3 regions of the Bradyrhizobium sp. MOS001 genome follow, and region 2 is predicted to be linked to each of the others. Evidence: predicted binding sites of a transcription regulator. Region 2 holds the regulator's gene; each other region holds the start of a gene.
What was found. The regulator PhoB, encoded in region 2, activates phosphate uptake and scavenging genes when phosphate is short. The targets are predictions, from matches to a motif close to TGTCATNNANCTGTCAT.
Positions count from the first base shown of each region.

Region 1 (9,774 bases), on a different contig from region 2:
TGCCGGAGATCACGCCGAGCGCCGACAGCCGCGCCTCGCGCGGGCCCGACAGGATCTCGATCTTCACGGCGCAGATGCGCTCGGCTTTCGCGATGAAGTCGGGGCCGTTGGAGGCATCGCGGCAGGCTGCGGTCGCAATCGCAAACACGCGACCGACCTGCATGACGCGGCACAGGGCCCGGAACCGCTTCAGCGAGGTCAGCGCCTTGTCGACGGCATCGGGCGCAAGCAGGCCCGTGCTCTGCACCTCGCGCCCGAGGCCGCACAGCGTCTTCTCGTTGAAGATCGGAATGAGGCTCCGCGTCAGTCCCTCGTAGACGACGAGACGGACCGAGTTGGAACCGATATCGATGACCGCGACGCTCGAGCCGCGCTTACGCGGCCGCTTCACGTCCTCGATCCCGGATCAAGACTGATGACGTTCATTACGGCGCGTGAGACGGCGCGGCGAGGATTCCTTGAGCGACTTTCCACGGCCAGATAGACTCGGATTTGTCATGAAGTAGTTGTGGACGTTGAAAGGCTCCTCGCCCTTCGCGGTCTTCATACGCGTCGAGGACCCGTCCGGCAACAATTGCCAGCTCTGCTCATTGTCCTTCAGATTCGCGACCATGATCTGTTCGAGAACCTGCTGATGCACCGTGGGATTTTGCAGCGGACACAGCACCTCGACGCGGCGGTCGAGGTTGCGTGGCATCATGTCGGCCGAGGAGATATACACAGCCGCTTTCGCGCTCGGCAGGCCCTGGCCCATGCCGAAGCAGTAGATTCGTCCGTGTTCCAGGAAGCGCCCGATGATCGACTTGACGCGGATGTTCTCCGACAGGCCTGGAATGCCGGGCCTGAGGCAGCAGATTCCGCGCACGACGAGCTCGACCTGGACGCCGGCTTGCGAGGCCTCGTAGAGCGCGTCGATGATGTCGGGGTCGACCAGCGCATTCATCTTCATCCAGACCGCGCCGGGGCGGCCATGCCGCGCATGCGCGGTCTCGCCTTGGATGTGCTCGATGATGCGCTTGCGCAACGTCAGCGGAGACACCGCCATCTTTTCCAGATCGCTCGGCGCGGCATAACCGGTGATGAAGTTGAACACGCGCGCCGCGTCGCGGCCGATGGTCGGATCCGAGGTGAAGTAGGAGAGGTCGGTGTAGATACGTGCGGTGACGGGGTGATAATTGCCGGTGCCGGTGTGGACGTAAGTGGTGAGGCCGCCGCCCTCGCGGCGCACCACCATCGAGAGCTTCGCGTGCGTCTTCAGTTCGAGGAAGCCGTAGACGACCTGCACGCCGGCGCGTTCGAGGTCGCGCGCCCAGCGGATGTTGGCTTCCTCGTCGAAGCGCGCCTTCAATTCGATCAGCGCGGTGACGGACTTGCCGGCTTCGGCTGCTTCCGCCAGCGTGCGCACGATCGGCGAGTTGTTGGAGGTGCGGTAGAGCGTCTGCTTGATCGCGACGACATCGGGATCGCGGGCGGCCTGCTGCAGGAACTGCACGACCACGTCGAAGGATTCGTAGGGATGATGGACGACGAGGTCCTTCTGTCGGATCGCGGCAAAGATGTCGCCGCCATGCTCGCGCACGCGCTCGGGATGGCGCGGTACGTAAGGGGTGAATTCGAGATCGGGCCGGTCGAGGCGGGTGAGCTGCGAGAGCTCGTTCATGGCGAGCACGCCGTCGACCAGGAAGACCTCGTCGTCGGCGGCCGACAGCGCATGCTGCACGAAGCTGCGCAGCTCCTCCGGCATCTTGCCGTCGATCTCGAGCCGGATCACCGACCCGCGGCGGCGGCGCTTCAGAGCGGTCTCGAACAGGCGGACGAGGTCTTCGGCTTCTTCCTCGATTTCGAGCTCGGAGTCGCGGATGATGCGGAAGGCGCCCTGGCCGTGGAGATTGTAGCCGGGGAACAGGCGGTTGATGAACAGCCCGGTCGCCTGCTCGAGCGAGATCAGCCGCACGACCTTGCCCTCGGCCGGCAACCGGATGAAGCGGTCGATCTTGCCGGGCATACGAATCAGCGCGTTCATCTGCTTGCCGTCGGCGGCGCGCGTCAGCTGGAGCGCGATGGTGAAGCCGAGGCTCGGAATGAACGGGAAGGGGTGAGCAGGGTCGATCGCGAGCGGGGTCAACAGCGGAAACACGTTGTTGAGGAAGTAGTCCTCGATCCAGGTCCGTTCCGCCTTGGTGACGTCCTTGCCGTCGACCAGCACGATGCCGACGTCGGCCAGCGTGCCGCGCAGGTCGCGCCAGATCGCCTGCTGGTCGGAGGCAAGCTGCGAGACGGTGCGGTTGATCAGCGCGAGCTGCTCGGACGGCGTCAGGCCGTCGGGGCTGCGCTCGGCGATGCCCTCGCGGATCTGGGCCTTGATGCCGGCGACGCGGACCATGAAGAATTCGTCGAGGTTATTCGCTGAAATCGACAGGAATCGCACCCGCTCCAGCATGGGGTGGCTGGGATTGACCGCTTCCTCGAGGACGCGGCGGTTGAAGTGCAGCCAGGAGAGCTCGCGATTGATGAAGCGCTCGGGACTTGAGGCAATCGCCGGCAGGCCCTCGGTCTCCGGGGCTTTTTCTTTAATTTCAACAGCTTGCGCAGAGTCCATCAGAAGTCGATCCATCCAGTTCGCCCCAATTTGCGACTTATGCGCAAAACCGGCGGGAGCATGTGTTAGTCCGATGACGTTTCGATGACATTGATGTTCCGCCGCTGCGCCGCGTCAAGCGGCCTTGGAGCCAGGGCGGAAGGGTCAGGCGTCCCGAAGCAGCTCGGCGGCCAGCGCCCGCGTGACGGGGCGACCGAGGCGCAGGGCCTCGCTGTCGAGCAGCTGCACGGCCTCCCGCGCGGCCGCCGAGGACCGCTCCAGGCGGGTGGCGAGGTAGCTGACCACGCTCTCATCCACGGTGAGCTGGCGGTCGGCACAGAACTTGACGATCAGGCCGCGGAAGAGCTGGTCGTCGGGCGGCAGCAGCGAGATCACAGGCACCGCGCGCAGCCGCGAGCGCAGGTCGCGCAGCTCGATCTCGAGCGACGCCGGTACCTCGCGGCCGGTGAAGAGCAGGTAGGCCCCATCCTCGCGGGCGAGGTTCATCAGATGAAACAGGGCCCGCTCGTCGAACTGTTTTGCCTTGAGATCCTCAACCACCAGCGCGCCGGTGGCGAGCGCGCCCGGGACGTTTTCGGCGGTCAGCCCATTGGCTGTGGTCGAGCGGGCGCCTGAAGCCTCGGCCCAGATCGCGGCGAGATGGCTCTTGCCGCTTCCTTCCGGGCCAGCCAGCCACATGATCCGGTTCGGCCATTCCGGCCAGGCATCGATGAGGGCAAGACCGGCTTCGTTGGCGGGGCCTTCGAGGAAATTATCCCGGCTGAGGCTCTCCGCGTGCGGAAGCGAGAATGCCAATTGTCGGGGATGAACGCGGCCTGCCACGCTTGCTGTGCTCCGTGCCGGCGCGCCGGCTTCGTTTGAAGAGATTCGACGTCATCGAGCGGGAGTTGGCCTTTTGCGGGGCCGCATCCCGGCTCATTTGGCCTCGATCGTGCTACTTGGCTTCGATCGTACTCATGTGCCGCAGCCACTCGACGAGATAGAGCGACACGGAAGAGAGCGTGAAGACCGTGACGAGGCCCATCAGGATCATATCATAGGGCGCCGGTTTGAAGCCGAAGGCCAGGGAGGCCAGCACCAGCGCCGCATAGGCCACCTGGGCGGCGGTGTTGAGCTTCGACACCTTCGACGGCTTCATCTCGACCGGCTTGTCGAACAGCCAGGACACGATCACGGCGGCGACGATCATGATGTCGCGCGACACCACCAGGATCACGATCCAGCGCGGGATGTCGCCCCAGATCCCCAGTGCCAGATAGATCGAGACCAGCAGCGCCTTGTCCGCGAGCGGATCGAGCAGGGCGCCGAGCTCGCTCGTCATGTTGAAGCGCTTGGCGAGGAAGCCGTCGACCGCGTCGCTCACGCCGGCAATGAGGAAGACGGCGAACGCAACCTCCATTTGGCTCGACACGATGGCCCAGACGATGATTGGGACCAGCATGATGCGGCCCAGGGTAATGATATTCGGAATACTCACGCGGCGCTTCCTGGCACCCGGCCTGATCTCGAATCCGGCCCGTTTGAAGGCTGAACCGGTTGATATCTACATAGTATAGGGCGGGGCGCCACGCTTGCCATTGCGCGTCCCCGGAATTCGACGTAACCAGCCGCAAACCCACTGGAAATCGGGCATGACCGACCGCAAAAACGGCCTCACTTACGCCGATTCAGGCGTCGATATCGACGCGGGCAACCGCCTGGTCGATCTGATCAAGCCGATGGTGCGCGCCACCGCGCGGCCCGGCGCCGACGCCGAGATCGGCGGATTCGGCGGCCTGTTCGACCTCAAGGCGGCCGGTTTCAAGGACCCCGTCCTGGTTGCCGCCACCGACGGGGTCGGCACCAAGGTCAAGATTGCGATCGAGACCGGCCTGCATGGCGGGATCGGCATCGACCTCGTCGCCATGAGCGTCAACGACCTCGTGGTGCAGGGCGCCGAGCCGTTGTTCTTCCTCGACTATTTCGCCTGCGGCAAGCTCGACCCGGAGGCGACCGCCTCGATCGTCGCCGGTGTCGCCGAAGGCTGCCGCGAATCCGGCTGCGCCCTGATCGGGGGCGAGACCGCCGAGATGCCCGGCCTCTACAAGGACGGTGACTACGACCTCGGCGGCTTTGCCGTCGGCGCCGCCGAGCGCGGTACCTTGTTGCCGCGCAAGGACATCGCCGCGGGGGATGCCGTGATTGGCCTTGCCTCGTCCGGCGTGCACTCCAACGGCTTCTCGCTGGTGCGCAAGATCGTCGAGCAGTCCGGCCTCAGCTTCGAGGCGCCGGCCCCGTTCGCGCCGGTCATGACGCTCGGCGGCGCGCTGCTGACGCCGACGCGGCTCTACGTCAAATCCTGCCTGCGTGCGATCCGAGAGACCGGCGCGGTGAAGGGGCTTGCCCACATCACCGGCGGCGGTTTCACCGACAACATTCCACGCGTGCTGCCGAGCCATCTTGGCGTCGGCATCGATCTGGCGCGCCTGCCGGTGCTGCCAGTGTTCAAATGGCTGGCTGCCCAAGCCGGCATCGCCGAGCTCGAGATGCTGCGCACCTTCAACTGCGGCATCGGCATGATCGCGATCGTCGAGCCCGACAAGGTCGATCAGGTCGTGCAGGTCTTCAGCGATGCCGGTGAGACGGTGGCGCAGCTTGGTACCGTGATTCCGGCCGAGGGCGAGCATCGTGTCGTCTATAACGGCCACCTCGACCTGGCACCGTGATGACTGGCGCTGTGATGAAGCGGCGCGTCGCCATCCTGATCTCCGGCCGCGGCTCCAACATGTCCGCGCTGATCAGGGCCGCTGCTGCACCGGATTTTCCGGCGGAAATCTCGCTCGTCATCTCGAACAAGGCCGACGCTCTAGGGCTCGAACGCGCCAAGGCGAGCGGCGTGAACACGCTGGTGATCGAGAGCAAACCGTTCGGCAAGGACCGGGCCGGCTTCGAAAAGCTGCTGCAGGCCGCGCTCGACCAGCACGGCATCGAGCTGATCTGTCTCGGTGGCTTCATGCGCCTGTTCACGGCCGAGTTCACCAAGGCCTGGTACGGTCGGATGCTCAACATCCATCCCTCGCTGCTGCCGTCGTTCCCGGGTTTGGACCCGCACGGTCAGGCTTTGCGCGCCGGCGTCAAACTGTCTGGTGCGACAGTGCACTTCGTCATCCCCGAGACCGATGCCGGCCCGATCGTGATGCAGGGCGCGGTTCCCGTCAGCGACCACGACACGGGCGCTACGCTGTCGGAGCGCATTCTCGAGGTGGAGCATCGCATCTATCCCGAAGCGCTGCGGCTGCTTGCGACCGGCAAGGTTCGGATCGAGGGCGATGTGTGCAGGACGGACGGAAGCGGGCCCTCGGAGAATTTCCTGGTATCGCCGGTGGTGCGCTGAAGCGCCGTCGCACCGTGTTTCGTCTTCGCAAACAAAATCCCCCGGCAGAGCCGGGGGCATCGTCACGATCTCTCGCGCGAGGCTTTGAGAGAAATCAGGAGACCTTGAGGTTCTCCGCGGATGCTTTGCCGCGGTTCTCCACGAGGTCGTATTCAACCACCTGGTTCTCATTAAGGGTCGAGAGTCCGGCACGCTCGACGGCCGAGATATGGACGAACACGTCCTTATCGCTGCCGTTCGGCTTGATGAACCCATAGCCCTTGGTCGGGTTGAACCATTTGACGGTGCCCTTTTGCGGCATCGCTCATCTCCTCCACTAGATACAAAAAAGACGCAGCCGCAGTTTCGCGTGCCACGCCACAAACGGGCTTCCGGTAGTCTGTTCGAGTCTCAATGTCGCGAAACGCACAGCCGAGCGGCCAATTCCGATTGTGTCCAATATTGCAACATGAAATTCGCGCGTTAGCAAGCGGTGCACGGCTTTCAAGATCGCGGCGGGTGTCGCTGTCTGCTATTTGCGACCTGTGGCAAGGGAACCACAATCGAGGCAATAGCCCCGCTCCAGCGCGCCAACCGGTTGACCCTGCGTGGCAGTTCGGCACAAATCGCCGCAAGCGCGCGCCGTTCGTGTTGCATTTTTGCGCTCCGCCACTTTGCTTCGGGATTGGTCGTTATGCGCTGCGCCCTGCAGCTCTCCGGGACACGGCAGACGGTCGGGCTGGGCCGTGTCCGCCGGATCGCGGCTGCGCTCGTCATGGCGTTTGGACTCGTCGTGATGATGTCGGCGACATCAGCGTTTGCGCAGAGCCCGACGCCCACGCCGACCCCGACCCCGACACCCGCGCCGTCACCGACCCCCATGCCGACCGCGACCAATTACGACCAGTCGGCCGGCAACAGTGCGCTCAATCTTGGCTCCAATTTCCTGGAGCGGCTCGGCAACCAGGCCTCTAGCGGCGTCAACCGTGCATCGCGCACCAATCCCGGTGGGGGCGGCGCCTCGGCGAGCACGGAGGATCCGCTCTACCGCACCTGGTTCGAAGGCTATGGCATCTCGGTCCGGACCGACGCGCAGGGCGATTTCCTTGGCGACAAGCGCAAGACGTTTGGCGGTGTCGCCGGCTTCGGCGCGCGGGTCGCGCCGGGCGTCAATCTCGGCTTCTCCTTCGACCAGAGCCATACCGACATCGACGTGCCGCTGGCGCTCCAATCGGCGACGCTCGACCTGACGCAAATCGGTTTCAACGGCTCGGTCGACAAGGGACCGTGGACCTGGGCGTTCGCGGTGGTGCACGGTTTCGGCAAGGTCCGTTCCAGCAGGGACACCGGCGTTGGTCTTGCGACCGCGGGTTATCGTGCTGCGATCGACGGTGGCCTGACCGAGATCAGCTACTACTGGACCAAGGACCAGATGCGCATCGTGCCCAAGGGCGCGCTCGAATATGTGCGCGCCACCAGCGCTGCGTTCCAGGAGGCCGGAGGGCTCGATCCATTGAACGTCGGCTCCTCGGCACTCTCACGCGCACGCGTAATGATCGGCGCGGAGATCGGGCGCTACTTCATCTACGACCAGAAGATCCTGGACCTGTCGGCCTACGGCAAGTTCGTCGACAATTTCTACCAGAACCTGGGATCGGTGCAGGTCAGCCTGGGCACCCAGAGCATCGTCGTTCCCGGCATCGGGGAGAGCCGTTACGGCATGGATGCCGGCGCCTCGGCCTCGCTCAGCCTCACCAGCGTCGCGCGGCTCTACATCAACTATGATGGTAAGTTCCGCAACGAGCTGACGTCGCACCAAGGCACGGTCGGCTTCGAATACAGATGGTGAGGGCGAAGTGCCCCCTTCGCCTAAGTTGGCGTTGCCGCGACATAACCCGTTAGCCCAAAGCCCTCGCGCGCGGCCGTCATCATTGGCACCAGCGCATTCGGATGGATGAACTCGTCGCGGAAGCAGGGATAGGTCTTGGCATCGAAGATCTTCTTCAGCCAGTCGACCACGATCTTGTGGCGCTCGGAGTTGCGGAATTCCTTGTGATAGGTGAGCCAGAGATCGGCGTGGTGGCTGACACCGAGATCGACGGCAACGAGCGGTGCGCCGAGCGCGATCGACACGGTCGGCAGGAAGCCGATGCCGGCGCCGCGCTCCACCGCATAGAGCACGCCGACCGAGGAGTTGGTCTTGATCCCGACGATGCCTTCGAGCGACTTCAGTCCAAGCACGCGGGCGTAGGCGCCGTCGTCGACCTGCGGCGCGCTCTGCTTGATGATGCGATGGTTCTTCAACTCGGCGAGGGACGCCGGCACGCCGTAGAGGTTCTCGTATTCCCTGGAGACGAAGGGATAGATGTGCAGGCGGCCGAGCTTGGCGACGATCAGGTCGGGATTGGTCGGCGGCTCGAGCTGGATCGCGATGTCGGATTCAAGCCGGGCGACGTCGGCCTGCTCCATCGCGCAGCGCAGATCGACGGTGATCTTGCGATAGGTCTTCTGGAAATCGATCAGCCGCGGCAGGATCCAGAAATTGCCGGGGCCTTCCGTCACCGCGACGCGCACGGTGCCTGACGTGTCGTTCGACGATCGCGAGGCACGCCGGAAGACGTTGAAGGCATGACGCTCCATATGCGCGACGTCGGCGATCATCGCGGCGCCTTCATCGCTGAGCGTCAGTCCGCTCTGGTCGCGCAGGAACAGCTTGCAGTCGATGCTCTCTTCGAGCCGGTCGATCCTGCGCATCAGCGTGGTGGAGGTGAGGCCGAGTTCTTCGGCCGCGTTGCGGAAACTTTTATATTTTGCGCACGCTAAAAAGAGTTTCAAATCGTCCCAGGACGCGTCCAGGGCTTCTTCACGGTGCTGCATCAAAGCAGCACCCCGGTGCAATAACTGCTGCATACGCCAGATCCCCAACCGCTAAGGTCATCGTCATAGCGGGGCACTAAATCCTCGGACGATAGAGGGGTGACATGAGTATGGAAAGGGGCTCCTTTGCCGCAAGGCATGATTTCGATGCATTGCCGCTCAGTCCGGACGTCGATGTCCGATGTGCGCAATCTTCCGAAATTGCTGCGCTTTCCGACATGGCGCACCGGCTGGTGCCGGGTGTGCAGATCGGAACGGCAGAGCTTGCACGATATTTCACGTTCGATCCTCAGAGCATCCTGACGTTCAGTCGCAAGGGCAATCTGGTCGGCGGCATGGCCTTCTTGTTCCTCAACGACCGCGGACATGATGCGCTGCTGCTCGACGAGATCTGCCTGACCGCACCCGAGACGCGCTATCTCGCTTCCGCGAAGGAAGACGTTGCAGCGATCTACATCTGGGCGATCGCGGCGACGGGCCGCGGTATCGCCGGTCTCGGCAAGGCCGCGGCTCATCTACGTCAGGTAAGGTTTCGCGGCGCGGATTGCTATGCGCAGCCGTCAACCGTGGCCGGACGCGACATCATGAAGGCGACGGGATTCGACCCCGTCCCGAGCTTCCAGCCCGATCTCTGGTGTTACGAGCGGCCCTGGCATCGGCAGCCGATGCGGATGCCGGGCGCGATCATCCAAACAAGGAGTTTTGCAGATGCACGGCACTAGGATTCCCCTCGCCAAGCCCGACTCCCGCGCCATCACCATTCGCCTCGCGCGCGATCCCAACGACCTCATGCTGGTCACCGCCATTCGCGCGGCGGTCTATCTCGCCGAGCAGGATTGTCCGTTCGACGAGGAGTTCGACGGCAACGACATGGTCGCAGCGCACTTCATCGGTTACGTCGGCAACGAGCCTGCGGGTTGCCTGCGGGTACGCTTCTTCGGGGATT
Region 1 covers NZ_SPVJ01000016.1:116,244-126,017, forward strand. Annotated here, with positions in the region: gene ppx (exopolyphosphatase) at 1-391, opposite strand, end outside; gene CT676_RS21255 (RNA degradosome polyphosphate kinase) at 407-2,599, opposite strand; gene CT676_RS21260 (DnaA/Hda family protein) at 2,744-3,421, opposite strand; gene CT676_RS21265 (CDP-alcohol phosphatidyltransferase family protein) at 3,534-4,076, opposite strand; gene purM (phosphoribosylformylglycinamidine cyclo-ligase) at 4,231-5,304, shown strand; gene purN (phosphoribosylglycinamide formyltransferase) at 5,319-5,972, shown strand; gene CT676_RS21280 (cold-shock protein) at 6,067-6,273, opposite strand; gene CT676_RS21290 (autotransporter outer membrane beta-barrel domain-containing protein) at 6,646-7,800, shown strand; gene CT676_RS21295 (LysR family transcriptional regulator) at 7,821-8,861, opposite strand; gene CT676_RS21300 (hypothetical protein) at 8,933-9,550, shown strand; gene CT676_RS21305 (GNAT family N-acetyltransferase) at 9,537-9,774, shown strand, end outside.
Region 1: a site for PhoB is predicted at 2,673-2,689, ahead of CT676_RS21255 (RNA degradosome polyphosphate kinase). Genes of this name have one in related genera too.

Region 2 (9,774 bases):
TCAGGCCGTTGATGACGGGCACCGTCGCATATTCCGCCAGCTCCAGCAGGGCCTCGTGATTGAGGATGCGGATCATGATGGCGTCGACATAGCGCGACAGCACGCGCGCCGTGTCGGCGATGGTCTCGCCGCGGCCGAGCTGCATCTCGGCGCCGGTCAGCATGATGGGCTCGCCGCCGAGCTGGCGCATGGCGACGTCGAACGAGACGCGGGTGCGCGTGGAGGGACGCTCGAAGATCATCGCCAGCGTCTTGCCTTCCAGCGGCTTCACCGGCTGGTGCGCTTTCTGCTTCGCCTTCATGGCGGAGGAGGCCGCGAGCATGCTCTTGAGCTCCGACAACGGGAGCTCGTTGATATCCAGAAAGTGCTTCGGGGACTTGCTCATCAGCTCGCCGCCCGCTTGGTCTGACTGGACGAGATCGCGGCGCAGGCGCGCTCGAGCCGCCCGACGCTGTCCTCGATTTCGGCTTCGGTGACGATCAAGGGCGGCAGGAAGCGCACGACATTGTCGCCGGCGCCGACCGTGAGCAATTTTTCGTTGCGCAATGCCGCGCCGAGATCGCCTGATGGCACCACGGCCTTGATGCCGATCAGAAGGCCTTCGCCGCGCACTTCGCTGACGATGTCAGGATAACGATCGATCACGGAGGCGAGCTTCTGCTTGAGCAGCAGCGACATCTTCTGCACGTGATCGAAGAAGCCGGGCTTGAGCATGACGTCGAGGACGGCGTTGGCAGCCGAGATCGCGAGCGGATTGCCGCCGAAGGTCGAGCCGTGCGAGCCGGGCCCCATGCCGGCAGCCGCGTCCGCGGTCGCCAGCACCGCGCCGATCGGGAAGCCGCCACCGAGCGCTTTGGCCAGCGACATCACGTCAGGCGTGACGCCGGTGCGGCGATGCGCGAACAGATCGCCGGTGCGGCCCATGCCGGTCTGCACCTCGTCGAACGCGAGCAGCAGGCCCTTCTCATCGCAGAGCTGGCGCAACGCCCTCAGGAAGGCGGGCGTTGCCGAACGCACGCCACCCTCGCCCTGGATCGGCTCGATCAGGATGCCGGCGGTCTGCGGACCGATCGCCTTCTTGACGGCGTCGATATCGCCATGCGGGACCTGGTCGAAGCCGTCCATCGGCGGGCCAAACCCTTCGAGATATTTTGCCGAACCGGTCGCGGCGAGCGTTGCCAGCGTGCGGCCGTGGAAGGCGCCTTCGAAGGTGATGATGCGGTAACGTTCCGGATGACCCTTGGAGAAGTGATGATGGCGGACGAGCTTGATCACACCTTCCAGCGCTTCGGCGCCGGAATTGCAGAAGAACACGAAGTCCGCGAAGCTTTCGTTGCACAGACGCGCGGCGAGCTTCTCGCCGTCCGGGCTCTGGAACAGGTTCGACATGTGCCAGAGTTTGGTGGCCTGCTCTTGCAACGCTTTGACCAACGCAGGGTGAGCATGGCCGAGCGCATTCACCGCCACGCCCGAGGTGAAATCGAGATAGCGATCGCCATTGGTCGCAATCAGCCAGCAGCCTTCACCGCGCTCGAAACCGAGGTCGGACCTGGCGAAAACGGGGAGCAAATGCGGCGCTGCGCTGTTAGTCATGACGATCACTTGAATGTTGCGGACGGCGTGAGCGTGCATTGCGCAACGCACCATTGACCGGCCCGGAAAACGAAACGTGCCGCCTTTTAAGGGCGGCACGCGAGACTATCTTATGCCTGGTGAAACCGGTGTCAATGCCGCCCGGAAAGCCTCGCGAAACGCAGAATCCGTAGTCTTGCGGTGGCGATTTTGCGTATTTCCGCCACGGAACATGTGGAAGCGAGTCGGCGGACTCTTGCGCGTGAGTCACGCCATATTGTAGCGTTTGGCTTGTCAGATACGACATCTCGTGCAGCAGTTCTGATCCTCTAAGTCCTCATGTACCGGCGTAAGCGTTCGGGCGCATCTGGTGCGCCCGGCGAGCCTTAAGGGATTCTGGCGGCACGGGTTTTTCGAAGCTTAGGCATTCGCCGTGCGGCCGCCAGGATGGCAGGCGCCGGCGAAGGAAAGGGTGCAATGACCGTTTTGACCTGGTCGGATGATCGCGTCGAGCAGCTGAAAAAGCTCTGGGAGGCCGGGCTTTCGGCCAGCCAGATCGCCGCTGAACTCGGCAATGTGACCCGCAATGCCGTAATCGGCAAAGTGCACCGGCTCGGCCTGTCGGGCCGCGCCAAGAGCCCTTCATCGGCAGCGCCGCGGCCGCGCAAGGCACGCCCCGCCCAGCACATGATGCGGGTGACCCGCCCGATCGCGCGCGGCAACACCGCGCTGGCGCAAGCCTTCGAAGTCGAGGTCGAGGCCGAACCGGTCACCTACGACAACGTCGTGCCGATGAGCCAGCGGCTGTCGCTGCTGGAGCTGAACGAGGCCACCTGCCACTGGCCGGTCGGCGATCCCTCGAGCCCGGATTTCTTCTTCTGCGGCGGCAAGGCGCTCTCCGGCCTGCCCTACTGCGCCCAGCACTCGCGCGTGGCGTATCAGCCCGCGGCCGATCGCCGGCGCGCGCCGGCGAAGCCGGGTCCGCGCTGAGGTATCGGATTAGCTGACTACGAAGACGGCGCCGTCACGCGATGACGGCTCAACTCACTCGGTGTCGTCCCTGCGAACGCAGGGACCCATAATCCCGGCGCGTAGTTATTGCGCGGGATGATCACTCCGAGTCTTCGCCAAACCACTCCCTGTGGTTATGGGTCCCTGCGTTCGCAGGGACGACATCGAGGATGCGGTGGCAGCCCGCTAAATCACGTCTGCCACAGCAACCCCTTACGCTTGCTCCGCCTTCGCAAAGCGATCGTCCAGTGCGTAGCCCGCGCCGCGGACGGTGCGGATCGGGTCCTGCTCGCGGCCGAGATTGAGCAGCTTGCGCAGGCGCCCGATATGGACGTCGACGGTGCGCTCGTCGATGTAGATGTCACGGCCCCAGACGCTGTCGAGCAGCTGCTCGCGCGAGAACACGCGGCCGGGATGCTCCAGGAAGAACTCCAGCAGGCGATATTCGGTCGGGCCGAGATCGATCGGCCGGCCCGAGCGCGCCACGCGACGCTTGTCGCGGTCGAGCTCGATGTCGCCATAGGCGAGCACGGTGGCGAGCCGCTCGGGGCTGGCGCGCCTGAGCAGGCCCTTCACGCGTGCCAGCAGCTCCGGGACCGAGAACGGCTTGACGATGTAGTCGTCGGCGCCGGTCGCAAGGCCCCGCACCCGCTCGCTCTCCTCGCCGCGCGCGGTGAGCATGATGATCGGGAGCTGCTTGGTCTCGGGCCGGGTGCGCAGCCGCCGGCACAGCTCGATGCCGGAGAGGCCCGGCAGCATCCAGTCGAGCACGATCAAATCGGGGATGTGCTCCTTGAGGCGGGTGTCGGCATCGTCGCCGCGCATCACCGTCTCGACGTCATAGCCGTCGCCTTCGAGGTTGTAGCGGAGAAGCTCGGTGAGAGCTTCCTCGTCCTCAACCACCATAATGCGTGCGCCCATGGTGTTCGTCGCTCCTTAAGTGTTCGGGACCGTCGTGGCGAAGGTCGTCATGTCGCCCTTCGGCCGCTTGTCGGTGATCGCCTGGCCCTCGATCATGTAGAACACGGTCTCGGCGATGTTGGTGGCGTGGTCACCGATGCGCTCGATGTTCTTGGCGCAGAACATCAGATGGATGCAGAACGAGATGTTGCGCGGATCCTCCATCATGTAGGTGAGGAGCTCGCGGAACAGCGAGGTGCAGATGGCGTCGACTTCCTCGTCGCCCTTCCACACCGCCATTGCCGCCGGCAGATCGTGCGCGGCATAGGCGTCCAGCACCGACTTGACCTGTTGCTGCACGAGGTCGGTCATGTGCTCCAGACCGCGGAACAGCTTGAGCGGATGGAAATCCGTCTCCAGCGCCGCGACGCGCTTGCCCATGTTCTTGGCGAGGTCGCCGATCCGCTCGAGATCGGTCGCGACGCGCATGGCGCCGACGATCTCGCGCAGATCCACCGCCATCGGCTGGCGGCGCGCGATGGTGAGAACGGCGCGCTCCTCGATCTTCTTCTGGAGCGCGTCGAGCTCGGCGTCGATGGTCACGACGCGCTGGCCGAGCGCGACGTCGCGGCGGATCAGCGCGTCGACGGAATCGACGATCATGCGCTCGGCGATGCCGCCCATCTCGGCGACCAGGCGCGTGAGTTCCTGGAGGTCGGTGTCGAAGGCCTTTGCGGTATGTTCAGAACCCATGTTCCGTCTCCTCAGCCGAACCGGCCGGTGATGTAATCCTGCGTGCGCCGGTCGGTCGGCGACGTGAAGATCTTGCTGGTGTCGTCGAACTCGATCAGCTCGCCGAGATACATGAAGGCGGTCTTGTCGGAGACGCGCGCCGCCTGCTGCATGTTGTGGGTGACGATCGCGATCGTGTAGTTCTCGGACAGCTCCTGGATCAGCTCCTCGACCTTGGCGGTCGAGATCGGGTCGAGCGCCGAGCAGGGCTCGTCGAACAAGATCACCTCGGGCCGCACCGCGACCGTGCGGGCGATGCAGAGGCGCTGCTGCTGGCCGCCGGAGAGCGACAGGCCGGAGGCGTTGAGCTTGTCCTTGACCTCGTTCCACAGCGCGCCGCCGCGCAGCGCCTTCTCGACGCGGTCGTCCATCTCGGACTTCGAGATCTTCTCATAGAGACGGATGCCGAAGGCGATGTTTTCGTAGATCGTCATCGGGAACGGCGTCGGCTTCTGGAACACCATGCCGACGCGGGCGCGCAGCAAATTGAGGTCCAGCTTGGGGTCGAGGACGTTGGTCTGGTCGAGCATGAGCTGACCGGTGACGCGCTGGCCCGGATAGAGGTCGTACATCCGATTGAAGATGCGCAGCAGGGTCGACTTGCCGCAGCCAGACGGGCCGATGAACGCCGTGACGCGGTTGGTGCCGAGCGCCAGATTGATGTTCTTCAGCGCGTGGTGCTCGCCGTAATAGAAATTGAGGTTGCGCACCGTCACCTTGGCCGGAGCTTCGGGCAGCACCGGCGCCTGGGGCAAACCACCGGCCGCGCTCATCGATACGGAAAGATCACTCATTTTGCGGTCCTCTCGGCGCTCAGAATGCGCGCGCCAATATTCAGGGCAAGAACGGTCAGGGTGATGAGCAGCGCGCCGCTCCAGGCGAGCTGCTTCCAGTAGGCGTAGGGGCTCTGCACGAAATTGTTGATGGTGACCGGCAGGTTCGCCATCGTCTTGTTCAGACCCAGGCTGAAGAACTGGTTCGACAGCGCGGTGAAGAGCAGCGGCGCGGTCTCGCCGGCGACGCGGGCGGTGGCCAGCATCACGCCGGTAATGAGGCCCGAGCGCGCCGCGCGATAGGCGATGCGCTTGATCACCAGCGAGCGCGGCAGGCCGAGCGCCGAGGCCGCCTCACGCAGTGCGTTCGGCACCAGCAGCAGCATGTCCTCGGTCGTGCGCAGCACCACCGGGATGACGATCACCGCAAGCGCGAGGCAGCCGGCAATCGCCGAGAAGCCGCGCATCGGCACCACCACCGCACCATAGATGAACAGGCCGATGATGATCGAGGGCGCCGAGAGCAGGATGTCGTTGATGAAGCGGATCACCGAGGTCAGGCGGTCGTTGCGGCCGTACTCGGCGAGATAGGTGCCGGCGAACAGACCGAGCGGCGCGCCGATGCCGACGCCGAGCACGGTCATGATGATCGAACCCACGATGGCGTTGCGCAGGCCGCCCTCGGTCGAGCCCGGAGGCGGCGTGTCCGCAACGAAGAGCTCCAGGTTCAGGCCGGCAATGCCGTTGTAGAGCAGCGTCATCAGGATCAGCGCGAGCCATGTGACGCCGAAGGCAGCGGCAGCCAGGCAGAGCACACGGATGACGATGTCCATGCGGCGGCGGCGTGCGTAGATCGGGTTCATGTTACTTCCCCGCCTTCTTTTCAAGACGCATCAGCATCAACCGTGCAGCCGCGAGCACGAAGAATGTCAGCACGAACAGCAGCAGGCCGAGCAGGATCAGGCCGGACTGGTGCAGGCCGTCGCTTTCGGCGAACTCCGATGCGATCGCCGCCGAGATCGTGGTGCCCGGGGCGAAGATCGACGACGAGATGCGGAACGAGTTGCCGATGATGAAGGTCACCGCCATGGTCTCGCCGAGCGCGCGGCCGAGCGCCAGCATGACACCGCCGATGACGCCGACGCGGGTATAGGGGATCACCACGCTGCGCACGACTTCCCAGGTGGTGCAGCCGACGCCGTAGGCGGCTTCCTTGAGCACCGGCGGCACCGTCTTGAACACGTCGACCGAGATCGAGGTGATGAAGGGCAGCACCATGATGGCGAGGATCAGCGCCGCGTTGAACAGGCTGAGATAGGACGGCGGGCCTGCGAAGATCGCGCCCAGCACCGGGATGCCGTCGAAGATCTTGATCATGAAGGGCTGGAACGTGTTGGCCAGGAACGGGCCGAGCACGAAGAAGCCCCACATGCCGTAGATGATCGAGGGAATGCCGGCGAGCAGCTCGATCGCCATGCCGATCGGGCGGCGCGCCCATTGCGGGCAGAGCTCGGTCAGAAAGATCGCAATGCCGAGACCGACCGGAATGGCGATCGCCATCGCGATGAAGGAGGTGATGAGCGTGCCGTAGATCGGGCCGAGCGCGCCGAGCACGGGCGGATCTGCCGACGGCGCCCAGCGCTGCGTCCACAGGAAGGCGAAGCCGTATTCCTTCATCGCCGGGAACGCGCCGACGATCAGCGAGATGATGATGCCACCGAGGATGAGGAGCACCGAGATCGCGGACAGCCGCGTGATCCAGTAGAAGGTGAGGTCGCCGAGCTTGAAGGCGCCCAAGGCCTTGGCGCGGTCATACGGTCCGGCGTCGTCGATTACATCGCTCTGAACGGCCATCTCTGCCACGCCGATCCCCTGTGCCCGTTTGATATACGCTTGTTGTCGGTCTTGTTGTTGGTCTTGCGCTCCGGATGCGGCGCGAGGCCGATCCGGAGCGGAGGTCTTGTGAGATCCCGGCGCCCAGTCCGGGACACAGAGCGCTTAGCTCTTGATCTCGGCAGCCCAGGTCTTCTCGATCAGTTGGACGACCGGGTCCGGCATCGGGATGTAGTCGAGCTCTTCAGCCGCCTTGCCGCCGCTCTTGAAGGCCCAGCGGAAGAACTTGATGGCTTCCTGCGAGGCTGCCTTGTCGGTGGCATCCTTGTGCATGAGGATGAAGGTCGCCGCCGTGATCGGCCAGGACTTGTCGCCGGGCTGGTCGGTCAGGATGACGTAGTAGCCGGGAGCCTTGGCCCAGTCGGCGTTGGAAGCGGCCGCCTGGAAGGCTTCGACCGTCGGCTGCACCGGCTTGCCGGCCTTGTTGACGAGGCCGGTGTAGGTCAGCTTGTTCTGCTTGGCATAGGCGTACTCGACGTAGCCGATCGAGTTCTTGGTCTGGCTGATGTTGCCCGACACGCCTTCGTTGCCCTTGGCGCCGACGCCGACCGGCCACTCGACCGCGGTGCCCTCACCGACCTTGCTCTTCCAGTCCGCGCTGGCCTTAGCGAGATAGTTGGTGAAGTTGAAGGTGGTGCCCGAACCATCCGAGCGGCGGACCACGGTGATCGCGTCCGACGGCAGCTTCACGTTCGGATTGAGCTTCTTGATCGCGGCGTCGTCCCACTTGGTGATCTTGCCGAGATAGATGCTGGCCAGGGTCTCGCCGTCGAACACCAGCTCGCCGGGCTTCACGCCCTCGATGTTGACGACCGGAACGATGGCGCCCATCACCATCGGCCACTGGACGAGGCCGTCCTTCTCGAGCTGCTCGGCCTTGAGCGGCGCGTCGCTGGCGCCGAAGGTCACGGTCTTGGCCTGGATCTGCTTGATGCCGCCGCCGGAGCCGATCGACTGGTAGTTCAGACCGTTGCCGGTCTCCTTCTTGTAGGCGTCAGCCCACTTGGAATAGATCGGGAACGGGAACGTCGCACCGGCACCCGTGATGTCGGCAGCAAACGCCGCCGTCGCCGATGCGGCGACCAAGCCGGCAGCGACGATAGTTTTGATGAAATTCATGGTGGTCTCCATACAGGGGAGCGAAGCGCCATCCGCGCCCGATCGCGCTCCCCGTGCCGCCCCTTTAGGAGCGGTCGGCTGTGCTTTTACGAAGGTTTCGTGACAGCTGGATGACACGGCCAAGCGATTGAAATCGCTTGAATATCAGGTCGAGGCCGCGGTCTTCGCCTGGGGAAAACAGGCCGTGAAAACGGCGCCCTGCTTGGGCACGCTCTCGATCAAAAGCCGGCCGCGATGGCGGTTAAGAATATGTTTCACCAGCGATAATCCGAGCCCCGTCCCGCCCTGCGAGCGGCTGTCACCGACGTCGACCCGGTAGAACCGCTCGGTCAGCCGCGGCAGATGCTCGGGCGCGATGCCGGGGCCGAAATCGCGGACCATGACCCGGATTTCCTGAGTTCCATCAGTGGCTGCCGCCGCGGCCAGCGACACGATGACACGTCCGCCCGACGCCCCGTATTTGAGCGCGTTCTCGATCAGGTTCTCGAACAGGCGGAGCAATTCCTCGCGGTCGCCCGCAATCATCACCGGGGTCTCAGGCAGATGGGTTTCGACCTCGACCTGGCGCTCCCGCGCCAGCGGCTCGAGCCCGTCGGCGACCTGGAAGATGATCGGCAGCAGGTCGACCAGGGTGTCGGGCCGCACATGGGCCGACAGCTCGACCCGCGACAGCGAGAGCAGATCGTCGATCAGGCGCGCCATCCGGGTCGCCTGGTTGTGCATGATGCCGAGGAACCGCTCGCGTGCCTTGGGATCGTCCTTGGCCTGGCCCTGGAGCGTGTCGATGAAGCCCGACAGCGCGGCGAGCGGCGTGCGCAGCTCGTGGCTGGCATTGGCGACGAAGTCTGCGCGCATCTCCTCGACCCGGCGCAGCGGCGTCTGGTCGTGGAAGGTCATCAGCATGCATTTGTCGGCGCCGCCGAAGGAGGTCGGCACCGGCACCGGCGTGATGGTCAGCTCCATCCAGCGGTCGACCGGGACATGGTCGAGATAGGTCGTGCGCCGCGGCTCGGTGGTGGCGATGGATTCACGCAGCGCGGTGATGATCTCCGGCGAGCGCAGCGCGAACTGGGCGAGCTCGTTCTTGCGCAGCGCCGGCGCCAGCTGGGCGGCGGCGGCATTGAGATGGATGACACGCCCGGCGCGGTCGAGCAGCACCGCCGGATCCGGCATGCCGGCGACGACCGCGGCCACCGCCGCGCTCTCGACCGGGTTGACGCGGCGGGTGTCGTCGCGCGAGGCGGCATTGTCGTGCAGCCTCCAAGGGATCAGCGCCGCGGCCGCGATGCAGAGGAACACCGTCGCCGCCCGCATCACCGACAATTCGCCGAGCGAGACCACCACCGACAGCGCCAGCGCCGCGGCGATCAGGATGACGGTCGAGTGCCGCAGCCGGTCGGACCAGGGCTGCGCGGAGGGAGAAGATGGTGCGTCGATCGCCATCGGGGCGGGCTTCTCCTAAAGGGGATGCGCCGGTCAGGCGCCGGTGTCGCTGCGCTCTCTCACATAGGCGGCTTCACGCGCCGGGCCGGGGTCGAGCTTGAGCGCCGCCTGCTGCAAGCGCTTCGATCGAGCGCCGATTATAACCTCGCGAAACGTCAGCAAGATTACAGATATGACGAAGGGGGAGAGATAATAGAGGACGCGGAACAGGAGCATGCCACCCAGCAGTTCCTCGCGGTCCATCTGCCAGAGGCCGACCAGCATGGCGGCA
Region 2 covers NZ_SPVJ01000015.1:56,689-66,462, forward strand. Annotated here, with positions in the region: gene argF (ornithine carbamoyltransferase) at 1-385, opposite strand, end outside; gene CT676_RS20165 (aspartate aminotransferase family protein) at 385-1,593, opposite strand; gene CT676_RS20170 (GcrA family cell cycle regulator) at 2,050-2,562, shown strand; gene phoB (phosphate regulon transcriptional regulator PhoB) at 2,797-3,504, opposite strand; gene phoU (phosphate signaling complex protein PhoU) at 3,520-4,236, opposite strand; gene pstB (phosphate ABC transporter ATP-binding protein PstB) at 4,248-5,069, opposite strand; gene pstA (phosphate ABC transporter permease PstA) at 5,066-5,911, opposite strand; gene pstC (phosphate ABC transporter permease subunit PstC) at 5,913-6,902, opposite strand; gene pstS (phosphate ABC transporter substrate-binding protein PstS) at 7,047-8,060, opposite strand; gene CT676_RS20205 (ATP-binding protein) at 8,205-9,503, opposite strand; gene CT676_RS20210 (lysylphosphatidylglycerol synthase domain-containing protein) at 9,537-9,774, opposite strand, start outside.

Region 3 (9,774 bases), on a different contig from region 2:
CCGACGCCGATTTCGTCAACGCGGTCATGCACGGGGTCTCGCCGGACGGACAGCATTATTTCCCGGCGTTTCCCTACACGTCCTATCAGCACGCCAGGCGCGAGGACGTGCTCGACCTCTTCGCCTATCTGAAAACGCTGTCGCCCGTCGCAGGCAAGGTGCGTGACCACGACGTGCGCTTTCCGTTCGACATCCGGCGCAACATCGGCATCTGGAAATTCCTGTTTATGGACGGAAAGCCCTTCGTCGCCGACGGCACGAAGTCGCCGCAATGGAATCGCGGCGCCTATCTCGTCAACAGTTTCGGCCATTGCGCCGAATGCCACAGCCCGCGCAATGCGCTCGGCGGCATCATTTCCGGAGAACGCTTTGCCGGCGGCCCCAATCCGGAAGGCGACGGGTGGGTGCCCAACATCACACAGAAGCGTCTCGGCGAGTGGAGCGCGAAGGATATTGCCTATTTCCTCAAGACCGGCGAATTGCCCGACGGCGACAGCGTCGGCGGCGCGATGACGCGCGTGATCAAGAACACCTCGCAATTGCCGGACGAGGATCTCGCGGCGATGGCGGAGTACATCAAATCGCTGCCGCCGGTCGACGGGCCTCCGCGGCCGAAACGCAAGGAAGGCAGCTAGTCTAGGGTATGTAGCGGAAGTATGCGGCTTTTTGGGGAGGCTCAGGGAAGCCCCGGATTTCAACTAGCCGTGGTGGAGGCTTGCCTTCCATAAGTAGTATCGCAAGATCGTTAAGCACATTTCGTGTTGTGGCGAACGTGTTATGATTTAGTCCGAACAGTTCATCTCCAATTAGACTGACATCAATCGTCCAAAGTCCGGGCAAAACAACTGGCCCGGCATCAGGTACATCTCCTGCGCGCGGGATACCTCCGGCAATACGCTTCGATAGCTGCAAGGCCTTGTCGTTCTTGGATGCGTAAAGTGTAAGCCCCTTAGTGACCTTTGCAACGCCGGGAATGTCTTGAACAAACATGTCTCGGTCCACATCGGGGGCGACCATAATCAACTGCGCGATAGCCGTGGGTGATCGTGTCGCTGCGCTATTTGATAGGGCCTCAACTGCGATCAAGTTCCCCATACTGTGAGCTATCACATCGATGTTGTCATATCCGGCTTTGTAAAGATCGTCGATCACGCGAAGAAAGGCCGTGCGCGAAGCCAACGCGCTTTCTTTGTCATAGAGATAGTCCGCGATATCCCCGCGAGACGGCCATGAGAATAAGACTGTGGTGCCTCTGAACTGAAGATCCCAAGTTATCTGCGCTGCCCGGAAGACGGCGTCGCGGAATTTGGTATTGAAGCCATGGACAAACACGAGAGCCTTCTTCTTTTTCGTTGACGCTAGCGTTCTTATCCATTTCGCTTCGTCTGTTTTCTCGATGCTGCGAATAGTAAAATGCTTCGTTGGGTCAAGTGTGTCTCTTCTCAATTCAAATCCGAAGAGCTTAAGGCTCGGGGGCAATTCTATGTTTCCGATGTGGTGTCCTTCAGGCACCCGGACGCGAACGATCCCGACACTCAGATCAGGGTTGCGCTCGCCTGTGTAGCCGCTGACAGCAGCCCAGCCGTTTAAGCTGTAGACAGGAGGTCCATCGCTTGTGAATGCGGGCTGGGGATGGCCTTCGACATCGGGGGGAGCGTCCGACTGTTTGCGGTTCGTTGCATAGAAAAACTCAACGATACGTGTGTCGATTCTGGAGTCTTGAATTGCGCCGCCTTGGGTATCCGGGTCTATTTTTGTGCCGCCGGGTTTAATCGTTGGCCTGATCGGGGCTGCTATCACATCAAAAGGCGCGCGCCATGGCTCATCATCTGCCAGCGTGACGGGCCTAAACCTCTCGATAGAAATCCATTGAACTGAGTTGGAATCAGTGAGGAACTTCCAGTAACTCTCATACTGTGTATTCTGAATCAAAAAAGTCACGCTATTTGGCTCGCGCTCGCGCTCCGATGCCGATAGGCAGCCTCGTAGCCGGTCCGAAAAGCGAGCGTATCTCCCAACGAAATTTTTGGCAGCTTCCGGCTGAACAATTGCCGGCATTCGCTCTGGGGCCTTCCGCGAAAACGCTTCGCAAATTTGAAGGACGTCTCGCTCGGCGACGATCGGTTGCGCGTAGCTGCTCCCGAAGCTCGTTGCGAAAGCAATTGACCAAACAGCCAAGTATTTTAACCAATGCTGGGGCACGGCACACCCCTCAAAATGAAAATGCAAGAGACCGAGCAGGCGTTCGTCGCGGAGTTTCTCTTCGTCCAGTGGGGGCTCCCGAGCGGCCCCGCTCGGTAGTATGCAGTCGTTGTCGGACTTCGGCTGTTGAGAGTTGGGAAGGTCGGGCCTCATTGCCGCGCTCCAGCAAAGGTGTTGCAGCTCTTCACCAATCCAGTTGTGTAACCGACATCGAACCAATGATGGCGCTGCGCGGCGCTGCCATGAGTGAACGAGTCAGGCACTACGTACCCCAAGGCACTCTTCTGCAGGGTGTCATTGCCCAGTGCTTCTGTCGTTCGAATTGCCGCTGCTATGTCGCTCGCGTTGATCTTCGCTTTCTCTTTAATTTTACGCGCCCAAATGCCGGCGAGACAATCGGCCTGCAACTCGAGAAGAACTTGTAACCGGTTTCTCTCCGCCTCCGTTTCCATGCTCTCTTGGAGCTGGCGCACTTTTGGCATAATTCCCAGCAAGTTCTGAACGTGATGTCCGATTTCGTGGGCTATCACATAGGCCTGAGGAAGTTGACAGTCGGCGCCGCTCGAATCGCAGGCATTGAGTTCAGTCTGCATCTCTTGGAAGAACGATAGGTCGAGGTAGACCTTCTGATCATCAGGACAATAGAATGGTCCCATGATTTTCTCGGCTAATCCGCAGGCTGCGTAGGTGGCGCTTGTGTACAGAACGAGACGGGGTGGCCGATAAGTTAGGCGATCGGATGCGAAGATTGCCTGCCAGACCTCCTCCGTGCTGCCCAGAACTCGCGAAACGAAGAGATACATCTTGTCGCGCGGTGCACCGGTCTGGTCGCCCGACTTCGCTGGAAGCTCAGCATAAAGCCACTCGGCTTGCGCGTCATCGCTACTCGTTGTTGCCGTGAATCCTTCACCGAATAGGCGAGCCCGCATGAAGCTGCCAACCTCGATCTCTTCAGTTTGAGCCACGCCATGACGTTGGAGCGGCTGGACGGTTATTGGCTCGTGATAGCCGACCGTCATTTCCGTCGGAGGAGTAAATACAACTGAACCCGGACCAATCTTGTCGACTTGGTTACGGAGGATGGCAGCGGGGTCTATCGGTGCTGGGCGAACTGCCCAGGCTAAGCCGCCTGTGCAAAGCGCCCAGACAGCAACAGCTATCGAAACAAGCGGTCCTTTGGGCATTGCCGGCCCCCGGCGCTCACGATCCGTGCGAAAAGAGCATTCCAGGGTTGTATGTTCAATGAAATGTTTCACACTTTGCGCGCGGCATAAGTGCACGCGGTCGGGCGCCGAATTGTTCCTCCGCGGACCTAAGCGCGTGGGCTACGATGCAAAGGCCCCAACCGCTTGGAGACTATCCGTTTTTTGACCGGACATTGGCGCGATGTCGACGCGGCCGTCATCGATGAAGCGCGTTGAGCCTTGCCAGCGCAAGAGGGTGTCAGCGCTGGATGATGTGCGCGATGGTTAAAATCCGAAGAACTCACTTTGAGCACAATTGGTCCGCTGCGCTGTCTCGGAAGCGGACTTTCCATCCGGCCCTCTGTGAGTGCAAACCCTAGCTTGCGCCAAACGCCTTGAAGGTGATGATGGTGAGGGTGTCCTGGATGCCCGGCAGCACCTGCACCTTCTCGTTGATGAAGTGGCCGATGTCGGTGTCCTTGTCGACGTAGAACTTCACCAGCAAATCGTAATGGCCGGCCGTGGAGTAGATCTCGGAGGCGATCTCGGCTTCGGCAAGCGCGTTGGCGACCGTGTAGGACTGGCCGAGCTTGCATTTGATCTGGACGAAAAAAGGAACCATTGCAGTCACTCCGAAGCATATCTGGCGGCTAATAGGCCAAAACCGGCCGGATTTAGCAAGCGAACTTGCGGGCGACCGGGGTGCGCGCTAGGACGGGGCGATGGCCTCAAAAACGCGGAAAATCGCCCCATGACGACGCCTGTGGCGCTCACCATCGCCGGCTCCGATTCGAGCGGCGGCGCCGGCATCCAGGCCGACCTGAAGACCTTTGCCGCGTTCGGCGTCTATGGCGCCTCCGCCATCACGGCGCTGACGGCGCAGAACACAAAAGGCGTCACCGGCATCCACGCGGTGCCCGCCGACTTCGTCACCGCGCAGATCGATGCCGTGTTTTCCGATCTCGAGGTCGGCGCGGTGAAGATCGGCATGGTGGCGCAGGCCGCCAGCATCGATGCGATCGCAGCGGCGCTGTCGCGCTGGATGCCGGGGCATATCGTGCTCGATCCCGTGATGGTCGCAACCTCGGGCGATCGCCTGCTCGCCGCGGAGGCGGTGGAAGCACTGCGCAAGAAACTGATGCCGCTGGCGTCGGTGATCACGCCGAACCTGCCTGAGGCTGCGGCTCTGCTCGACGAGCCCGTCGCTGCAAGCGAGGCCGAGATCGAGAGCCAGGGGCGCCGGCTGCTGGCGCTGGGCTGCCGCGCGGTCCTGATCAAGGGCGGGCACGGCGAGGGCGCCGAAAGCATCGACTATCTCGTCGATGCCGAGAGCACGATCGCGCTTGCGGCGCCGCGGGTCGCCACCCGCAACACCCACGGTACGGGGTGCTCGCTGTCCTCGGCCGTCGCGTCCGGGCTTGCCAGGGGTGAGGATCTGGAGCGCGCCGTGCGGAACGCCAAGGCCTGGATCAGCGCAGCGATCGCGGCCGCCGACCGCTTCAGCGTCGGCCACGGCCACGGGCCGATCCATCATTTCCACAAATTTTACTGATCCGGGCCGCGAGCGCACCGCCCGCGGCGCGCGCGACCGCTGCCGTTAACCTGTTCGGCCATCGGTTCCGGGGTCTTGCGGAGGCGGCTACGGCGTCATGTCGCCTGATTGTCGCATGCGACTGATATTCGCGGGGAGGGCGAGGCAAGGTCTGATTCGTATCTGAGGGTGCCTCAAGGGTTCAATCTGTCATCCCCCTGTCACGGGACATTGGTTACAGGCTGGCGCATGGGAAGTTACGATGTGAGTGACGAGAGCCCTGAAAGGCGCTTTCGCACGTTGTTCATCTCCGACGTTCATCTCGGAGCCCGCGGTTCTCAAGCCGACCTGTTGCTCGACTTCCTGCGCTACCACGATGCCGACACGATCTATCTCGTCGGAGACATCGTCGACGGCTGGGCGCTGAAATCGAGCTGGCACTGGCCGCAGTCGCATAACGACCTGGTCCAGAAGCTGCTGCGCAAGGCGCGCAAGGGCGCCAAGGTCATCTACATTCCCGGCAATCACGACGAATTCCTGCGCAACTATTACGGCACGCATTTCGGCGGCATCGACGTCGTCGAGAACACCGTCCACACCGGCGTGGACGGCAAGCGCTACCTCGTCATCCACGGCGACATCTTCGATCTCGTGGTGCAGAACGCGCGCTGGCTCGCCCACCTCGGCGACAAGGCCTACGACTTCGCGATCCAGATGAATCGCTTCGTCAACTTCTTCCGGCGCATGTTCAAGGTGCCCTATTGGTCGCTGTCGCAATGGGCCAAGCAGAAGGTCAAGAACGCCGTCAACTATATCGGCGCGTTCGAGCAGGCGCTCGCCGCCGAAGCGCGGCGTCACGACGCCGACGGCGTGATCTGCGGCCACATCCACTATGCCGTGATCCGCGACGAGGCCGGCATCCGCTACATGAACTGCGGCGACTGGGTTGAGAGCTGCACGGCGCTGGTCGAGCATGACGACGGTCATTTCGAGATCATCACCTGGGCGGATCAGGCGCGGAAGCCGGCACCGGTCCCGCAGGTCGCAGCAAGGGCCGCTTGATGCGCATCCTGGTCGCGACCGACGCCTGGCACCCGCAAGTCAACGGTGTGGTTCGGACGCTGACCAAGCTCGCAGACGCAGCCAAGGGGTTCGGCGTCGAGTTCACGTTCCTGACGCCGCAATCGTTCCGCACCTTCGCAATGCCGAGCTACCGCGACGTGCGGCTCGCCATGCCGCGGCCGGCGCGAATCGCGAAGCTGATCGAGGAGGCGCGCCCCGACAGCATCCACATCGCGACGGAGGGGCCGATCGGCCTGATGGTCCGCCGCTACTGCCGCCAGCGCAAGCTGCCGTTCACGTCCAGCTTCCACACCCGCTTTCCCGAATATGTCCGCGCCCGCGTGCCGGTTCCGGAATCCCTGATCTGGCGGGCGCTGCGCCGATTTCACGCGCCCAGCCGCGCCGTGATGGCGGCGACGCCTGCGCTCGCCCGCGAGCTTGGTGAACGTGACTTCGACAACGTCGTGCTGTGGCCGCGCGGCGTCGACACCAGCCTGTTCCACCCCCGTGGGATCGACCTCTGCCTGCCGGCGCCGGTGTTTCTCTCGGTCGGCCGGATCGCGGTGGAGAAGAATCTCGAGGCGTTTCTCGATCTCGATCTGCCCGGCACCAAGGTGATCGTCGGCGACGGCCCGGCGCGGGTCGCGCTGGAAGAAGCCTATCCGGATGCGATCTTCCTGGGCGAGAAGCACGGCGAGGCGCTGGCGGCAATCTATGCTGCGGCCGACGTGTTCGTGTTCCCCAGCAAGACCGACACGTTCGGCCTGGTCCTGCTGGAAGCGCTCGCCAGCGGCCTGCCGGTCGCGGCCTTCCCGGTGAAGGGCCCTCGCGACGTGATCGGCGATGCACCGGTCGGCGCCCTCGATCATGATCTGCGCAACGCCTGCTTCGCGGCGCTCGACGTGTCCCGGCAGGACTGCGTCGAATTCGCCGCCAATTACACCTGGGAGGCCTCGGCGAGGGCGTTTGTGGACAGCATCAAGGCGGTTGGCGCGGTGCTTCCTGGCAGGAATGGGGCGGAGCCGGTTAGTTTCGTAGCCTGAAAACCAAGGTTCATCGCGCGCAGGTGTCTTGCCCCGCGCCTCGTCCGGCGCGATAACATCAGGCATGACCGAACATCTCCTCCCAATCGGCCCTGCCGATATCGAAGCAGCAGCACGCGTGATCGCGCCCTTCGCCATCCGCACCCCGCTGTTGTCCTTTCCCGTGCTCAACGAGCGCGTCGGCGCAAAGGTCTTCCTGAAGCCGGAGATGCTCCAGCGCACCGGCTCCTTCAAGTTCCGCGGCGCCTTCAACAAGGTCGCCTCGATCCCGCAGGACAAGCGCGCCGGCGGCGTCGTCGCGTTCTCGTCCGGCAACCACGCCCAGGGCGTCGCGGCGGCTGCAAAGATCCTCGACATGCATGCGACCATCGTGATGCCCGCGGATGCGCCGCTGTCGAAGCGCGAGCGCACCAAATCCTATGGCGCCGAGGTCGTGCTGTATGATCGCGACCGCGACGACCGCGAGGCGATCTCGCGCGGCATCGCCGAGAAGCGCGGCGCGACATTGGTCAGGCCCTATGACGATCCGTTCGTGATCGCGGGGCAGGGCACCGCAGGTCGTGAGATCGCCGAGGACATGGCTGCGCTCGCCCTCAGTCCCGACATCGTGGTGGCACCGGCCTCCGGCGGCGGCCTGATCGCGGGCGTCGCCACGGCCGTCAAGGCGCGCTATCCGCTCGCCGAGATCGTGGTGGCCGAGCCCGAGGCGTTCGACGATCACGGCATTTCGCTGACCGCCGGCCACCGCGAGCCGCATGGGCCTGCGGGCCGCACCATCTGCGATGCGCTGATGGCCCTGATCCCCGGCGAGATGACCTTTGCGATCAACAGCAAGCTCTTGGCGCGCGGCGTGACTGCATCTGACAAGGAAGTCGGCGCGGCGGTGGCGTTTGCCTATCGCGAGCTGAAGCTCGTGGTCGAGCCGGGAGGTGCGGTGGGCCTTGCCGCGTTGCTGGCGGGACGTCTCGACGTCGCCGGGAAGATCGTCGTCATCGTGCTCTCCGGCGGCAATGTCGATGCGGATCTGTTTGCCGAGCTGGTGGCCTGATCTTCTGAGATTTTGACACGACGAAGGGGCAGGGCGTTGCCGCTCTGCCCCTTCTTCGTTTCGCTTGTGGCGATCAGTGCATGAAGCCGCCGCGGCGATTGTTGCCGCCATTATTCGTGCTCGGCGCCTGGTTCATCGACTGGCGGAAGTTGTTGCCGCCGTTGTTGACCATACGGTTGGTCGTATTTAATTGCGGGCGGTTGTTCTGCTGGTTGTTCTGGACCTGCACTTTGTTCACCGGGTTGTTGTTGAGCTTCACGCCGTTGTTGACGCGGATCGGGTTGTTCTGCGTCTGAACGACGGGCTTCGTATCGACAGTCGAGCCACCCTTGCCGACATTCACCGGCATACTCACGATCTTGCCAGGCGTGCCGTTGGTCGTGCCGTTGGCAGTGCCGGTATTGTTGCTGCGGCCGTTCTGCGTATTGTTGGTCGCGGGCAGGGTGACGATCTTGCCAATGCCGCCATTGTTGGTCGCGTTGGTCGGCGCAGGCAGGGTGACGATCTTGCCCGGGGTCTGCGACGGCGTGCCGTTCGGCTGGTTCGGCTGATTGTTGCCGGCCGGCAGGTTGACGATCTGGCCGCCATTGCCGAGCTTGCCGATGACGTTGCTGTCGATCGGCTTCTGCACGACCGGCAGATTGCCATTCATCTGCCCACCGCCATTGCCCTGCTGCATCAGCGGCATGTATTTGGGCTGGCCGAGATTGCCGACCTTGAACGTCGGAGCAATGTTCTGCGGCGCCAGGAACTTGGTCGCCTGCATCAGGGGGATCAGCTTCGGCTGGGTCTGGAGCTTCAGCGCGGATTGCGCATAGGGGCTGTTGCCGTAGCTGTCATAGAAGCTCTTGTAGCCGAGCGGGGAGTTCGCGAGCACCGCCTTGTGCCAGGCCTGCGTGATCAGCAGGTTCGAGAGCAGCCAGCGGATGTGGTCGCACAGCGGGTCATGCGGGTACATCTGGATGAACTCCTGATAGTACTCCGGCCGTCCCTCGGACACGACGTAGTCATAGGCCTGGCGCGTCGAACGGCCCGGCAGGTTGGAGGCCATCTGCACGACAGGCGCATTCACCGGGGCGCGGGTGGCGGCAACAGCGGTGTCGCCGAAGAAGGTGAAGTCCGAGGTCAGCGACGAGCTTTCCCACGGGATCTGCGCGCCGCTGGTGGTCTGGTTCACTTCCAGACGCACGCGCTTGAACAGCTGCTCGATCGGCACGTTGGGTTCGCGCGCGACGTTGAGGAAGGCCTGGGTGTAGGGGCTGTGGCCGTTGGTGCCGTCCTGTGCTTCCGCACCCGGCGCGGTCGAGTAGCCCACGATCGAGCCGTTCGGCGCATCGACGATGGCGAGGCCGCGGCCGGCGTCGTTGACATCAGGGAACGGATTGTTGCGGCAGGCATCGAGGATGACGATGCGCATGCGGCTCGGGATCGTCTCCAGCGTCGACATCACGTCGACGAGGCGCACCGAGTTGCTCACGAGCTCGGTGGGGTTCGAAACTTTCGCATCGACGGGGACGAGATAGTTCTCGCCGGCGAGCTGCACGCCGTGACCGGCGTAGTAGACCATGGCGACAGTGTTCGGACCCCGCGCGGAAACCTTGGCGGAAAAGTCCTGGACGACGCGGAGCATGTCGTTCTGGGTCAGGTCGGTCGCGGCAACCACCTCGAAGCCGGCGGAGTTCAGGAACTGCGCCATCGACTCTG
Region 3 covers NZ_SPVJ01000005.1:147,097-156,870, forward strand. Annotated here, with positions in the region: gene CT676_RS10050 (cytochrome c) at 1-635, shown strand, start outside; gene CT676_RS10055 (alpha/beta fold hydrolase) at 637-2,355, opposite strand; gene CT676_RS10060 (neutral zinc metallopeptidase) at 2,352-3,386, opposite strand; gene CT676_RS10065 (Lrp/AsnC family transcriptional regulator) at 3,763-4,008, opposite strand; gene thiD (bifunctional hydroxymethylpyrimidine kinase/phosphomethylpyrimidine kinase) at 4,138-4,938, shown strand; gene CT676_RS10075 (UDP-2,3-diacylglucosamine diphosphatase) at 5,167-5,979, shown strand; gene CT676_RS10080 (glycosyltransferase family 1 protein) at 5,979-7,022, shown strand; gene CT676_RS10085 (threonine/serine dehydratase) at 7,087-8,070, shown strand; gene CT676_RS10090 (caspase family protein) at 8,144-9,774, opposite strand, start outside.
Region 3: a site for PhoB is predicted at 5,126-5,142, ahead of CT676_RS10075 (UDP-2,3-diacylglucosamine diphosphatase). Genes of this name have one in related genera too.